Regions from separate parts of the Sphingopyxis sp. DBS4 genome, predicted to be linked through region 1. Evidence: riboswitches for the same ligand, from Rfam matches in the RefSeq annotation. Region 1 holds a riboswitch; the other holds the start of a gene.
The links. Region 1 has a riboswitch for cobalamin ahead of NP825_RS00670 (TonB-dependent siderophore receptor). Riboswitches for the same ligand answer to the same signal wherever they lie in the genome.

Region 1 (6,572 bases):
CGGAGCCGCATCCGCCCGATGTCGACGCCGAGCGCCTTCGCTGCATCCTCGCCGAGCGTCAGCGCGTCGAGCGCGCGGCCGTTCCACAGCAGCATCGCCATGCCGATCGCGACGCAGGGCAGCGCGATCCAGACATGTTGGAACGAGCGGTTTTCGAGGCTGCCGAGCAGCCAGGTCATGATCTCCATCGCCGCGAAGGGGTTCGGCGACAGGTTGAGCGCGAGGCTGGTCCCCGCGACCGCGAGCGTGCCGACCGCGATGCCCGCGAGGATCAGCGTCAGCGGGCTCTCCGACCGCCCAGCGAGCGCAAACAGCAGGGCGAGCGAGGCGAGCGCGCCGCCGATCGCCAGCACGGGCAGCGCGGCGGGATGGATCTGTGCGAAGCCGAAATAGAGCGCGGCAACCCCGCCGAGCGCCGCGGCGTTCGAGGTGCCAAGCACCGAGGGTTCGGCGAGCGGATTGCGGAGATAACCCTGCAGCGCCGCCCCCGACAGGCCGAGCGCTGCTCCGACGATCAGCGCGAGCAGGGTGCGTGGCAGGCGGAGTTCGAAAAGGATCGTCGTCGCGACCGCATCGCCATGTCCGCTGGCCGCCGCGCCAAGCCGCGCGAGCGACAGGTCTACGGGGCCGAAGAGCAGCGAGGCGACGGCGGCGGCGAGTGTGAGCGCCGCGAGTGCGGCGACGAGAATCCAGCGCGTCATCGCCGCCCTCCGTCGATCGCCGCGATCTGCGCGACGATGCTGCGCGCGGCGACGGTATATTCGGGGCTGCCGCACACGGTCCACGCCTGCGGGATGCTGATGCGCGGAATGTTTTTCAGCGCCGGATGATGGAGCATTTCGCTGCCCTGGTCGGTGATCGTATCGGTCGCGCTCTCGACGATCAGGAAATCGGGCTGCGCCGCCACCATTTCCTCGAGGCTGAGCTGTGACAGCGGCGGCTTGCCGAGCTTGCCGGCGAGATTGACGAGGCCGAGGCGGGTCATCAATTCGTCGATCAGCGTGCCGGTGCCGGTCATGTAGCCGCGCCGCTGATAATAGGCCGCGACGCGCCCGCGTCCCGGCTTCGGCAAGCCAGCAAGCTCGCGCTCCATCTTCGCGACAAGCGCTTCGCCGCGGTCGGCGTGCCCTACCGCTTTCGCCGTCGCGCGGATCGAGGTGTAGATCTGGTCGAGCCGGTCGGCGGTGTCGAGGTCGAGCAGCGGATAGGTCCGGCCGGGCAGCGCGGCGAGCGCGGCGCTGCGGCTCGCGGGCATGCCGACGACGAGGTCGGGACCGATCGCCAAAATCTGCTCGGCCGAATTGCCGAGCAGCGGCAGTCCGCGCGCCTTCGCCGCCGCCGCCGACAGTTCGGGATCAGACGCATTGTGTGTGAGCCCCGCGATCTGTCCACGGTCGGCGAGCGCGAGGACGAGCTGGTCGGCGCAAAGATTGACCGAGACGATGCGCTTAGGCGTCGCGGGGGCCTTCGGTGCACTTGCAGGTGCAGCAGCCCACAAGGCCCCTGCGCCGGCGAGCAGCAGGGGGATCGCGAGCAGGCCGCGCATCAGAACTCGACCCCCGCCTGCGCGCGGACATTCTGCTCGCGGAAGGGATGCTTGACCTGCGTCATTTCGGTGACGAGATCGGCGGCGTCGATCAGCGGCTGTGGCGCGTTGCGGCCGGTGATCACGACATGCGTCATCGCGGGCTTGGCGGCGAGCGTCGCCAGCACCTCCTCGACCGGCAGATAATCATAGCGCAGCACGATATTGAGCTCGTCGGCGATGACCATCTTGTAGGCGGGGTCGGCGATCATCCGCTTCACTTCCTCCCACGCTTCGCGGGCGACTTCGATGTCGCGCGCGCGGTTCTGCGTGTCCCAGGTGAAGCCTTCGCCCATCGGCTTGAACGCGGCAAGCTCGGGAAAGCGATCGAACACTGCGCGCTCGCCGGTCGCCATCGCGCCTTTGACGAACTGGACGATGCCGACCTTCATCCCGTGCCCGATCGCGCGGATCGCCATGCCGAAGGCGGCCGAGCTCTTGCCCTTGCCGGGACCGGTGTGGACGATGACGAGGCCCTTTTCGACCGTCTTGGTCGCGATCTTCTTCGCCTGCGCCGCCTGCAGCTTGACCATCTTCGCCTTATGCTCGGCGTCGGTACGGGGCTTCACGGTCAGAAACTCAGCCGGACGCCGCCATAGGCGGCACGGCCATAGACGCCATAGCCGGAGGCGGTCGCATAATCGGCGTCGAACAGATTATCGACGCGGCCGTACAGCTCGATATGTCCGCCAATCGGGAAGGAGGCGCGAACACCCGCGAGCGCATAGCCGTCGAGCGGGACGAGGTTCGCCGCGTCGTCGAAGCTGTCGCCAACCAGTGTCAGCGTCGCCCCGGTCGACAGGCCGAACGACCAGTCATAGTCGGCCGACAGGCTGATCGCCTGCTCGGCGCGGCGGGGGAGGCGCTTGCCGTCGAATGCGGGGCGTCCCGAACGGTCGCGGGCATCGATGTAGGAGTAGGAGGCGGTGACGTTCAGCGCGTCGACGGGGCGCAGCGCGAGTGTCGCCTCGACCCCCTTGGCGCGGGTGCGGTCGATATTGCCATATTTGGAAGTGGCGTTGTCGTAATTGATCTGGTCGGTGGTGTTGCGCACAAAGGCGGTCAGAGACATCACCGCGCGCCCGTCCGCCAGACTCTGGTCGATGCCGAGGTCATAGCTTTTCGACCGTTCGGGCCGCAGCGCTGCGTTGCCGCTGAAACTGTCGTAGAGCTGATAGAGCGACGGTGCCTTGAACCCCTCGCCATAGCTCGCGCGGACATTGGTCGCGCCGCCGTTCGGCGAATAATTGGTGTTGGCGCCGAAGGTCGTCGCGCCGCCGAACTGGCTGTGGTCGTCGTGGCGCACGCCGCCGGTCAGCGACAGGCTGGCGAATGGCTGGACGATCCCCAGCGCATAGACGCTATCGATGTTCGCGCGCTGGCTGTCGGTCGATCCGAAGCCGAAGAAATCATAGTCGGGCCGCTCGTGCTCATAGCCGAAGATCAGCTTCGCGCGGTCGGCCGGCGTGACGACGCCCTGATATTCGAAGCGCAGGTTGCTCCCCGAATAGCCATAGTCGGGCGCGGTTCCGCGCACGAAATAATAGTCGCGGTCGTTGCGCAGCCAGGTCACCGCGGCGCGGCTGGTGAAGCGGCCATCGAACAGCGCGAGATTGAGGCCCGCATAGCCGACATATTGGTCGAGCTTGGCGACGTCGGCGCTGTCCGCCGGGGGACCGAAGAAGCTGTCATAGTCGAGGTTGGAATGGATATAATATCCGCGCAGGTCGAGGCTCAGCGCATCGCCGAGCGCGACCTTCAGCCGCGCATTGCCGGCGAAATTCTTGTAGCCGTCCTTTTCGGTGCCGCTCGCGGCCGACGAGATGCCGTCGGTCCGGAACCAGGACGCGCCGACGCCGCCCGACACCGCGCCCGCGGTGCCCGACACGTCGGCCCGCGCGCTGGTCGTGTCGCTATAGCCATATTCAGCCGCGGCGTCCGCCGCGAACCCTTCGGCGGGGGTGGCGGTCGTCAGGCTGACCACGCCGCCGATCGCCTGGCTGCCGTGGACGACCGAGTTCGATCCGCGCAGCACCTCGATCCGGCGGATGTTGCCGGTCAGCAGCGGGCCGAAATCATAGCCGTCGCCGATCCCGCTCGGGTCGTTCACCTTGACGCCGTCGATCAGCACCAGGGTCTGCGTCGTCTCTGCGCCGCGCAGCGATACCCCCGCGACCGAGCCGGTGCTGCCGGTGCGGCTGAACCGCACGCCGGGGGTGGTGGCGAGCAGATCGACGACGTCGATCGTCTGGCGCTTCGCGATCGTGTCGGAATCGATGACGGTGATCGCCTGCCCGGTCTCGTCGCGGGGCTGCTCGATGCCCGACGCGGTGACGACGATATCGTCGGCGGGCGAACCGGTCTGGGCAAAGGCGGGCGTCGCCGCCGCCGACAGGATCAAGGAAAGAGTGACAGGCTTCAACATGGGAGTCCCCCGACGCCGGCAACGAAGGCGGGGCCTGCCGAAACGCGCGCACGTTCGACCGATGTCCAGGCCACCGGCGGCGTGAAGGACCGCGACCCCGACACCGAAGCGGCTCCACCGCTTGGTCGTCGCTCGACGGAGTTCTCCGTGCCCTGGCCTTTCCCTGGACCGAGGCATTGAGCGACCCACGCCGGCAGGTCTCCTGGCTCGCGGGTCGTCGCTTGACGCACGCCTTCCCGGGACGGATCCCAGTGGCTGCCCCGGAAAGACGTTCGGGGCGGTGCGTCGCGCTCGCCGCTTACAGTTGCAGGGACAGCCGCGGATTCGAAGGCAGGGCCTTCTCACCGCATTCCCTATTAAGCCCCTTGCGGGGCACCGGCGCGATCATGCGGGACATCGCCCCGCTTCGCCGCCCATAGCGCGATGCCGCAATTTGGCAACCGGCTTTCGCGGAGAGAGGGCTTGGTTGAGTGCCGACATCTGCAAAGAGTGCGTGCGTCCCCGCCTTCGCGGGGGAACACGGCCTTGTTCATTCAGGAATGACTGGCCTTAATCCTCAGGCTTCCAAGCGCGGTAGAAGATGTCGACCGCGTCGTCGATCTCGGCAGCGAGCCGGTCGAGGTCGCGGCCTTCGGGCAGGCCGAGCACCGCGAACTGATAGAGTCCCGACTGGCACAGCCCGGTGAAATGCTGCACCGCGCGCAGCGGATTGCCCATGCGCAACTCGCCGCGCGCCATCTTTTCGCCGACCCACTCGGCAGCGCGGGCCTTGCCGCGGCGCGGGCCGCGATCATAGAAGGTCTTGGCGAGGTGCGGGAAGCGCTCGGCTTCGCCGACGACGAGGCGGAAAAGCGACAGGATCGGCGTCGCGGTGAGCTTGGTCATGAGCAGATTGCCAAAGCGGCGCAGCACCTCTGGCACCGGCTCGTCGAGCGGCAGGTCGACCGCGAGCGCGTCGCCATATTCTTCGACGATGCCGTCGACCACCGCCTCGAACAGATCCTCCTTCGACGGAAAATAGCTCCACAGCGTCGTTTTCGACCCGCCGACCTTGCTGGCGATCGACGACATCGTCGTCCCGGCATAGCCGTTGGTGAAAAAAGCCTCGCGCGCCGCATCGACGAACGCCTTGCGCCGCGCCGTTGCGGCGTCGTCCAGCGGTGCCGTACTGTCTGGTATCATTTCGATTGACAACGCACTCTCCAAGGTCCAATGACGCATGATACCAGCTAGTATCGTTGGATTCCATGCCTTATCGAAATCTCCCCTCCCCATTGATTTTGGGCGCCGTTTTCGGCCTGCTTTCGGCCTGCGCCACCGTTCCCGACCTTGGGCTCAAGCCGGTCCCGGCCGCAGCCGGGTCGTTCGAATCGGCAGCGAGCTTCGCCGACGCTGCGGGCGCGTGGCCTGTCGAAGGCTGGTGGCAGAGCTTCGGCGACGCTCAGCTCGACACGCTGATCGCGGAAGGGCTCAAGGGTTCGCCCGATATGGCGGTCGCTGCGGCGCGGGTTCGCGCCGCCGAGGCGCTGGCACAGCAGGCGGGCGCCGCGCTGCTCCCGCGCGTCGGGGTCGAGGGCAGCGCCGGCGGCACCCAGCAGAGCAAGAATCTGGGTATTCCGCCCGCCTTCGTTCCCGACGGCATTCAGGACACCGGCCATGTCGCCGCGACCTTCAGTCTCGATTTCGACCTGTGGGGCAAGAATCGCGCGGCGCTCGCCGCCGCGACCTCGGAAGCCGAAGCGGCGCGCGTCGACGAAGCGCAGGCGCGGCTGATGCTGACGACGGGAATTGCTTCGGCCTATGCCGATCTCGCGGGCTATTATCACGCGCTCGATGTCGCGAAGGAAGCGGTGCGCGTGCGCAGTGCTAGCGCCGAACTTTCGAGTCGGCGCGCCGCGGCAGGGATCGAGAATCAGTCAGCCGAGCGCCAGGCGGAAAGCCGCGCCGCCTCTGCGCGCGCCGACATCGCCGCGCTCGAGGAAGCGATTGCGACGACGCGCCACCGGATCGCCGCGCTCGTTGGCGCGGGGCCCGATCGCGGCCTGTCGATCGCGCGGCCGACGCTCGCCTCACCGGGGATCGGCCTGCCGCCGCAGGCGGGGATCGATCTCGTCGGCCGCCGCCCCGACATCGTCGCGGCGAAGCTGCGCGCCGAGGCGGCGGCGAAGCGGATCGACGTCGCGCGCGCCGACTTTTATCCGAACATCAACCTGTCGGCGCTTATCGGGCTCCAGTCGCTCGGCCTTTCCAACCTGTTCAAGTCGGGGTCCGACTATGGCAATTTCGGCGCGGCGGTCAGCCTGCCGATCTTCGACGGCGGACGCTTGCAGGGCCGTTATCGCGGCGCGCGTGCCGATTTCGACAGCGCGGTCGCCAATTATGACCGTACTTTGATCGCCGCGCTGCGCGACGTCGCCGACATCGTCACCAGCCGCGCGGCGACCGAGCGCCAGCTTTCCGAACGGCAGGACGCGCTCAAGGCCGCGACCGACGCGGCTGAGCTCGCGGGCCTCCGCTACCGCGCCGGCCTGTCGAACCAGCTCGAACAGCTCGTCGCCGAAG
Region 2 (6,572 bases), on a different replicon from region 1:
CACGACTTGCGCCCGAGAGGCACGCAGCGCAGTGAACGCTCGGCGGCGTTGTTTGAGAGACAGACCTTGCCATCGCTGAGGAAGCGGGTGAACGCGTCCCAGCGGCGCAGCATATAGTTGATGGCCTTGGCGAGGTCGTGGTTGCGCGAGATCCGGGCCAGCTGCGCGTTCAGCCATTTGTGGAGCTCGGCCATCAACGGCGCGCTGAGTTCCTGACGGACGGCGAGGCGCTCGGCCGGGCTCTTGCCATTGATGTCGCGCTCGATCGCGAACAGGGCGTCGAGCTTCTGCACGGCCTCGAGCGCGATCGGATAGACGATCGGCGCCTTCTTGCCGCGGCTCTTCTTGCGTGCCGCGCCCTCGACGTCGGCGAGCTCGAAAAACTTCCTCCGCGCGTGCGCGAAGCATCCCGCCTCGAGGATCGGCCCGGGCTGCCGGTTGGGCGCATAGAGCTCATTGTAGCCGCTATAGGCGTCGGCTTGCAGAATCCCTGACCAGGCCGTGAGGTGGCGCCGTGGATGGTCGCCGCATCGGTCGCGGGAATAGTAGAAGACGACCGAGGGCGGATCATTGCCCCCGAAGGGTCGATCGTCATGCACATAGTTCCATAATCGACCGGTGACGGTCTTGCCCTTGGCCATGACCGGCACGGTGGTATCGTCGCCGTGCAGGCGCTCGGCGGCGAAGGTGTGGCCCTCCATCAGGTGGAAGACTGGCATGAGCGCCTGACAGGCCGCACCGATCTGGTCAGCCAGTGTTGACACGCTGAGCGGCACGCCTTCGCTGGCGAAGCGCTCGGCCTGGCGGTGGAGCGGCTGATGCTGGCCGTACTTGTCGAACAGCAGCATGGCGAGGAAGCTGGGGCCAGCCCATCCGCGCGGGGTGACGTGGAAGGGTGCGGGCGGCTGCGTGATCTTCTCGCAATCCCGGCAGGCGAACTTCTCACGCACCGTCTGGATGACCTTCCACGAACGCGGGATCACCTCGAGCGTCTCGGTTATATCTTCGCCGAGCTTCGACAGGCGCCCGCCCCCACAAGCCGGGCACGAGCACGGCGCGGGCACGACGACGCGCTCGCGCGGCAGGTGGTCGGGAAATGGCTTCCTGACCGGCTTCCTGCGCTGGAAAGCGGAAACGGTTGCCGTCATTGCCGCGGCGGCTTCGGCGGCGAGTTCGTCCTCGGCCGCGTCGGCTTCGAGGTCTTCGAGCCGGAGCTCAAACTGCGCGAGCAGCCGCTCCGTGCGTTCGGCACTGGGGCCGAACTGCTCACGCCTCAGCTTGGCGTTCTGCAGCTTGAGGTGTGCGATCAGCGCTTCGGTGGCGCTCGCGAGGGCGCGGGCGTTGGCCAGCTCGGCCTCGACGCTTGCGGCGCGTTGCTCAGCCTCGTCAGCCCTCAGAAGCGCCGTTGCGAGGAGCGCCTTGAGCGCATCGGCGTCGTCCGGAAAGGGCGAAACGGCGGCTTCCATGAACGAAGTGAATCATCCCCAGGCCCCGAGGGCAAGCCGAAAATGCGCGGTCTTGTGAAGTTATCCGGCACTCTGCGGACGCCAGCTATACTGCGGGTTGCGCCAGTCGATCCCGTCGAGCAGGCAGGCCAATTGCGAACTCGTCAGCGACACCACGCCGTCCTTCGCGGAGGGCCAGATGAACTTACCCTTCTCGAGCCGCCGTGTGTACAGCGACATGGCAATCCCATCATGCCAGATAATCTTTATCAGCGATCCGGAGCGGCCCCGGAAGACCCAGAGATCGCCGGCGAACGGGTCCCTGGTGAAGTGCTGCTGGACCATCGCCGCCAGGCTCTGCATCCCGCGCCGCATATCGGTATGGCCCATCGCGATCCACACCCGCGCACCCGACGGGATCATCGCACCGCCCTCAGCGCAGCCGCTGCCAACGCCGGCGGCGTCGATGCCGAAATGCGCATCCGCCGACCATCGGTCAGCTCCAGCACGATCGCCGCTTCCGGCTCGGTCGGTGCGGTGGGGACCACGGCCGGCTCCGGCGTATTGTCGATCACCGCCGGGACGAACGCCTCTTGCACCCGGCGCAGAGCCGCACGACGCCACTGATAGATCAGGCTACGAGAGACGTCGTACCGCCGCGCAACGTGCTGGACCTTGGCACCAGGCGAAAACGCCTCACGAAGAATCTCGAGCCGTTCCTCATCCGACCAATCCCGGCGGCGAGCAGCCCCCGTCAACACCGTCACCTGCGTCATGGCTGTCCTTAAGCGCGTCCTTATGTGCGACCTTAAGGACGTCCTGCGCACTCCTCTGCGCTTCGGCAAGCGGGTCAGGCCGGACGGTTACAGCCCGTCAAACCTAAGCTCCGGATCGAGGGCGTCACTGGCGGCGGTGGGTCCCCTGCCCCACATATCGAGCATTAGGCCACGCTCGCGCGCGTCCTGCGCCGGCACCTGGGAAGCGAAGATCGGGATTCCGCGCGCGATGCACCCCATCCCGATCGTCTGCACGTTGGCGACAAGCTGGCGGCGACAAGCCTCGGGAAGTGCGCCGAGATAGTGCGGCTGCATGTCGTGGATCAGCAGCGCGCAGCGGCCGGGCTCGATAGCCCAGCTCACCTTGTTCGAGAACGTCACTTCGCTTTCCTCCCTCGGAGGCCGCCGCGACAGGTGACGTTTGCTGATTAGACCATTCCCCCCGGCACGGCGGCGATGGTCATGAATGATGACGACATGCCGCTCCCTAGAGGGAGCGCCAATAGTCCGCGCAGAACAGGGTGGCAGAGTCGGTCATCGGCGACTTAATGGCATGCGCGGCACCGACAGGCAATGCGGTGGATGAACGCTTAGCGTTACTGCGCTTCAGGTCGATCGCCGACATGGCGAGGGAAGAGGGCGAGCCACCTACGGCCGCAACTTCTTCATCCACACAGCGTGGTCTCGGGCTCCGGGTATCCTTTGGCCGCACAGGTACGGCATAAACCTCGCCGTAACCCGGCACGATGACCGTGCGCGCAACCGCACGGGGATCATCGGTTGGCACGGGCTGGACAAGAACAGTGCCGCGTCCCGGCACATAGACCATGCGCGGTTGCGGAGCCTTCTGGTCGGCCGACTGCGCGGCGATCGGCGAGGCCGCGCCGATCGCGAGCATCAAGGCTGCTACGGTCGAAGCCCTATGGCGCATGAAAAAACACATGAACTGAACCAGGGAGAGCATCAAGCATTGCCGGCTGAGTTATCGCGACACTTCTATAGACTTTGTGAATCAATGGGCGGCTTTTGATTCAAAGAAGTCGTCGGACAACGCAGAGCTGATTTTGTAGGCTTTGCGCCATGAAAGGCGCAATTATCCCCGATGCGATCGAGTTGGTGGCGCTCGATCCGGCGCGCAACATCCGCCGGCGCTATAGTATCACCGCGAGCCTCGACCTGTTCGGCATGATCGTTGTCGAAACCCGTTGGGGCCGGATCGGCACACGCGGCCAGGCGCAGCGCCACGCCTTTCCCGATCGCGCGGCGGCCGAGCGTCATATCGCCGCCACTCTGCGCCGGCGGGGCACCGCCAAAATCCGGATCGGAGTGCCTTATAGACCAATGACAGTCGCCGGCGATTGGACGGAGAGCGTTTAAACGGAGCCGTGCTACTATCAATCTCGGCTCGCCTTTGATGAAAGGGCGAGGATCGTATCGACATCGATATGTCGTTCGAGTTCGGCGGCAAGACCATCGAGCGCGGCATCGACCGAGGCGTGATAATCGACGCCCGCGCCATTGCCGCCGAGCCGCGCGATCCATGCTGCCCGCTGCCGGGCATCCGCCAGCAGCCCATGAAGATAGGTGCCCGAGACCAAGCCGTCTGCGCTCACGGCACCATCGTTGCGGCCGCTGTCGAGCCGCACGAGCGGGCGCTCTGTATCGGGACCAAAGGTAGCGCCGATGTGCATCTCATAGCCCTCACACCGCGCGCCCAGCGCCTCGCCCGCGACCCGCCGCAACGTCTTTTCTCCAGCTAGCACGGTTTCGACATCAAGCAGGCCGAGGCCCGCCACATCAGCCTGTGCGCCCTCGATGCCGTCCGGGTCTGCGATGCGCTTGCCGAGCATCTGATAACCACCGCACAGGCCCAAAACCGCGCCGCCATGACGATGGTGGGCGAGGATATCAATGTCCCAGCCTTCGCGCCGGATCGCGGCAAGATCGGCGATGGTCGCCTTGGAGCCCGGCAGCACGATCAAAGCAGCCTCGACCGGGATTGGCTGACCCGGGGAAATCATCGCCAATTCTATGCCCGGTTCGAGCTTGAGCGGATCGAGATCGTCGAAATTGGAGATGCGCGGCGTGACGAGGCAGGCGATGAGCAATCGGCCGGAGGCGAGCGCTTGCCGCCTTTCGAGCACGACCGCATCCTCGCTCGGGAGCCGCGCGCACTCTGCGAGCCACGGCACCACGCCGAAGCCGGGCCAGCCCGAAAGGCGCTCGATGTCGCGATAGCGGTCCTCGAACAGCGCGGGATCACCGCGAAACTTGTTGATGAGGAATCCCTGGATCATCGCCGCGTCTTCGGGATCGATCCCCGGCTGCGGGATCGTTGAAGTCGATCCCGTCCACAAAGACCAGCGTGTGGTTCGCCTCCGCTCCGCGAATGCGTATCTGGGTGAGCGAGCCCTGCGTGCCCGATGACGCGACCGTGAGGCGGATAAGGTCGAGCGCGAGGGGCTGGCCCAGTGACTCGATCGTCTTGGCATCGAGCTGGAGGCGGGCACGTCAGCGGACGCTACGGGCACCAGCGCAGCGGTAACGACGATATCGGGCGGCACCGCGCCGTCCACGGTGACAGGTCCGGCAGCGGCAGCGGCAAGAAGTAGGGCGATGGGCATGGAAATTCCTCCGGGTAATGCGACATACGTTGTCGCCCCAGAGGATCGGCACGGTCCCGCCAAAGGCCCACACTTCTCCACGCGCTTGCGGCTGGACCCGGCCGGGCGCGGACGACGGCGAGGGTAGGTTCCCGACTTGCCGGCTCAACCCGAAGGCTCGCGCACTGGCATTACGGTTGCGGGCACAGCGCCGGAATCACACCGGCTTCCCTTTTCACCGTCCCCCCGCATCCGCCCAATGGCAGCGCGTGGACGGCACCTTCGCTTAGCGTACTGCTTAAGGGTGGGCGGAAAGGAGTGTCAATGTGAAGAAGGCCAGTTATGGGCACGCTCGCCATTATCTGGGTGATGCGTAACTCAAAACTTTTGCATCAGGGCGATGGTGCTTGAAACAGGGATACTGGCAGCAGAACAGCGCCAGAATGTGCATCAGATTTTTGCATCACGGAGAGGCGCAGATTTCTGCGCTTTCTAGTCTGATGCAAAACTTGTGAGTTCTGCATCAGCGGGGGGTGTTCTCCTGTTTTTCGTCTCAACCGCGCGGGGTTTCGGGCAACTAAAACCGTGCTGAGGCTGTCTGTCGATCATCGGTGCTCAGATTTCCGCATCATGTTTTCAATTAGGGTCTGGCGATTAGCTGACGTGACGCTCGCGCGATGGTGATGTAGAGGCGCTTTGCCGAGAATAGAGTAGCAGGGTGGTGTCTCCTGCGTTCGCTACGCGGATCTTCCCTGCCACGGCGTTAACTTGAAATGGTTCAGGGGCGCTTCGCATAACATGCTGGCCCGCTGATCCGACGAGCGGAGCCGAACATGAATTACGTCTATCTTGCCATAGCGATCATTTCCGAAGTGATCGGCACCACGTTTATGAAACAGTCCGAGGGCTTTACCAGGCTCGTGCCTAGCCTCGTTACGGCTTTGGCCTATGCAATCGCATTCTTCTTCCTCTCACAAACTCTCAAAACTATCCCCACCGGCGTCGCCTACGCCATTTGGTCAGGGGCAGGCATCGTTCTGATCGCTACCGCCGCAGCAGTTTTCCAGGGTCAAAAACTCGACGCTCCAGCCATGATCGGGATGGGACTTATCATCTGCGGTGTGATCGTGATGAACGTCTTTTCCAAAGCGACAGGGCACTAAAATGCGGAGTTAGCAGATACCGTCGCTCAACTTCCATTGAACCTGTTGTTCCAAAGCAGCATTCTAATCGAGATGCTAGGATAGTCAGATCAAAAGTTTTGCATCGAGGCTGACCCGGCAACAATTTGGACCTTGCCCATACAGAAATCTGACGCGGATTCACGCGCCGTTCTATGTGTGATAATGTCCTTTATCACACACTATCGGAGATCCGATGGAGCCGTTTAAACGTGCCGGAGATCCACCGCCGAGAGGAACGCTATATGGACGATATGACCGGCGACGAGTTACTAGACGACAACGCGGCCGAGCGCGCCCAGGCCAAGGCATTGCGCGAGCAGGCGCGCACCGGGGGCCTCCGCTTCGAGGCGTATCTACCCCCGGCGCTGGCCGATTGGCTGTTGGAGCGGATCGAGCGCGGCACGTTCGCCGATCCTTCCGAGGCGGTGTTCGCGATCGTCGGCAATTTCCGCGACCTGGAACCGCACCGCGACCTGCGCGACGAGTTGCTAGGCCGCGTGCTGGACGCATCGGCCGCGAAGCTGGAATCGGCGCGAGCGGGCGAAACTGTGTTCGCCGAGCTGC

Region 2: another riboswitch for cobalamin. It lies ahead of NP825_RS22995 (TonB-dependent receptor); the one in region 1 lies ahead of NP825_RS00670 (TonB-dependent siderophore receptor).

The regions. Positions count from the first base shown of each region.
Region 1 is NZ_CP102384.1:147,505-154,076, forward strand. It holds gene NP825_RS00655 (iron ABC transporter permease) at 1-701, opposite strand, end outside; gene NP825_RS00660 (ABC transporter substrate-binding protein) at 698-1,546, opposite strand; gene cobO (cob(I)yrinic acid a,c-diamide adenosyltransferase) at 1,546-2,154, opposite strand; gene NP825_RS00670 (TonB-dependent siderophore receptor) at 2,157-4,010, opposite strand; cobalamin riboswitch at 4,185-4,405, opposite strand; gene NP825_RS00675 (TetR/AcrR family transcriptional regulator) at 4,560-5,192, opposite strand; gene NP825_RS00680 (efflux transporter outer membrane subunit) at 5,258-6,572, shown strand, end outside.
Region 2 is NZ_CP102387.1:23,538-30,109, forward strand. It holds gene NP825_RS22960 (IS66 family transposase) at 1-1,466, opposite strand, end outside; gene tnpB (IS66 family insertion sequence element accessory protein TnpB) at 1,527-1,868, opposite strand; gene NP825_RS22970 (transposase) at 1,865-2,221, opposite strand; gene NP825_RS22975 (hypothetical protein) at 2,309-2,602, opposite strand; gene NP825_RS22980 (hypothetical protein) at 2,709-3,185, opposite strand; gene NP825_RS22985 (WGR domain-containing protein) at 3,302-3,598, shown strand; partial or broken gene NP825_RS22990 (cobyric acid synthase) at 3,616-4,539, opposite strand; gene NP825_RS22995 (TonB-dependent receptor) at 4,481-4,702, opposite strand; cobalamin riboswitch at 4,950-5,123, opposite strand; gene NP825_RS23000 (SMR family transporter) at 5,658-5,987, shown strand; gene NP825_RS23005 (CopG family transcriptional regulator) at 6,260-6,572, shown strand, end outside.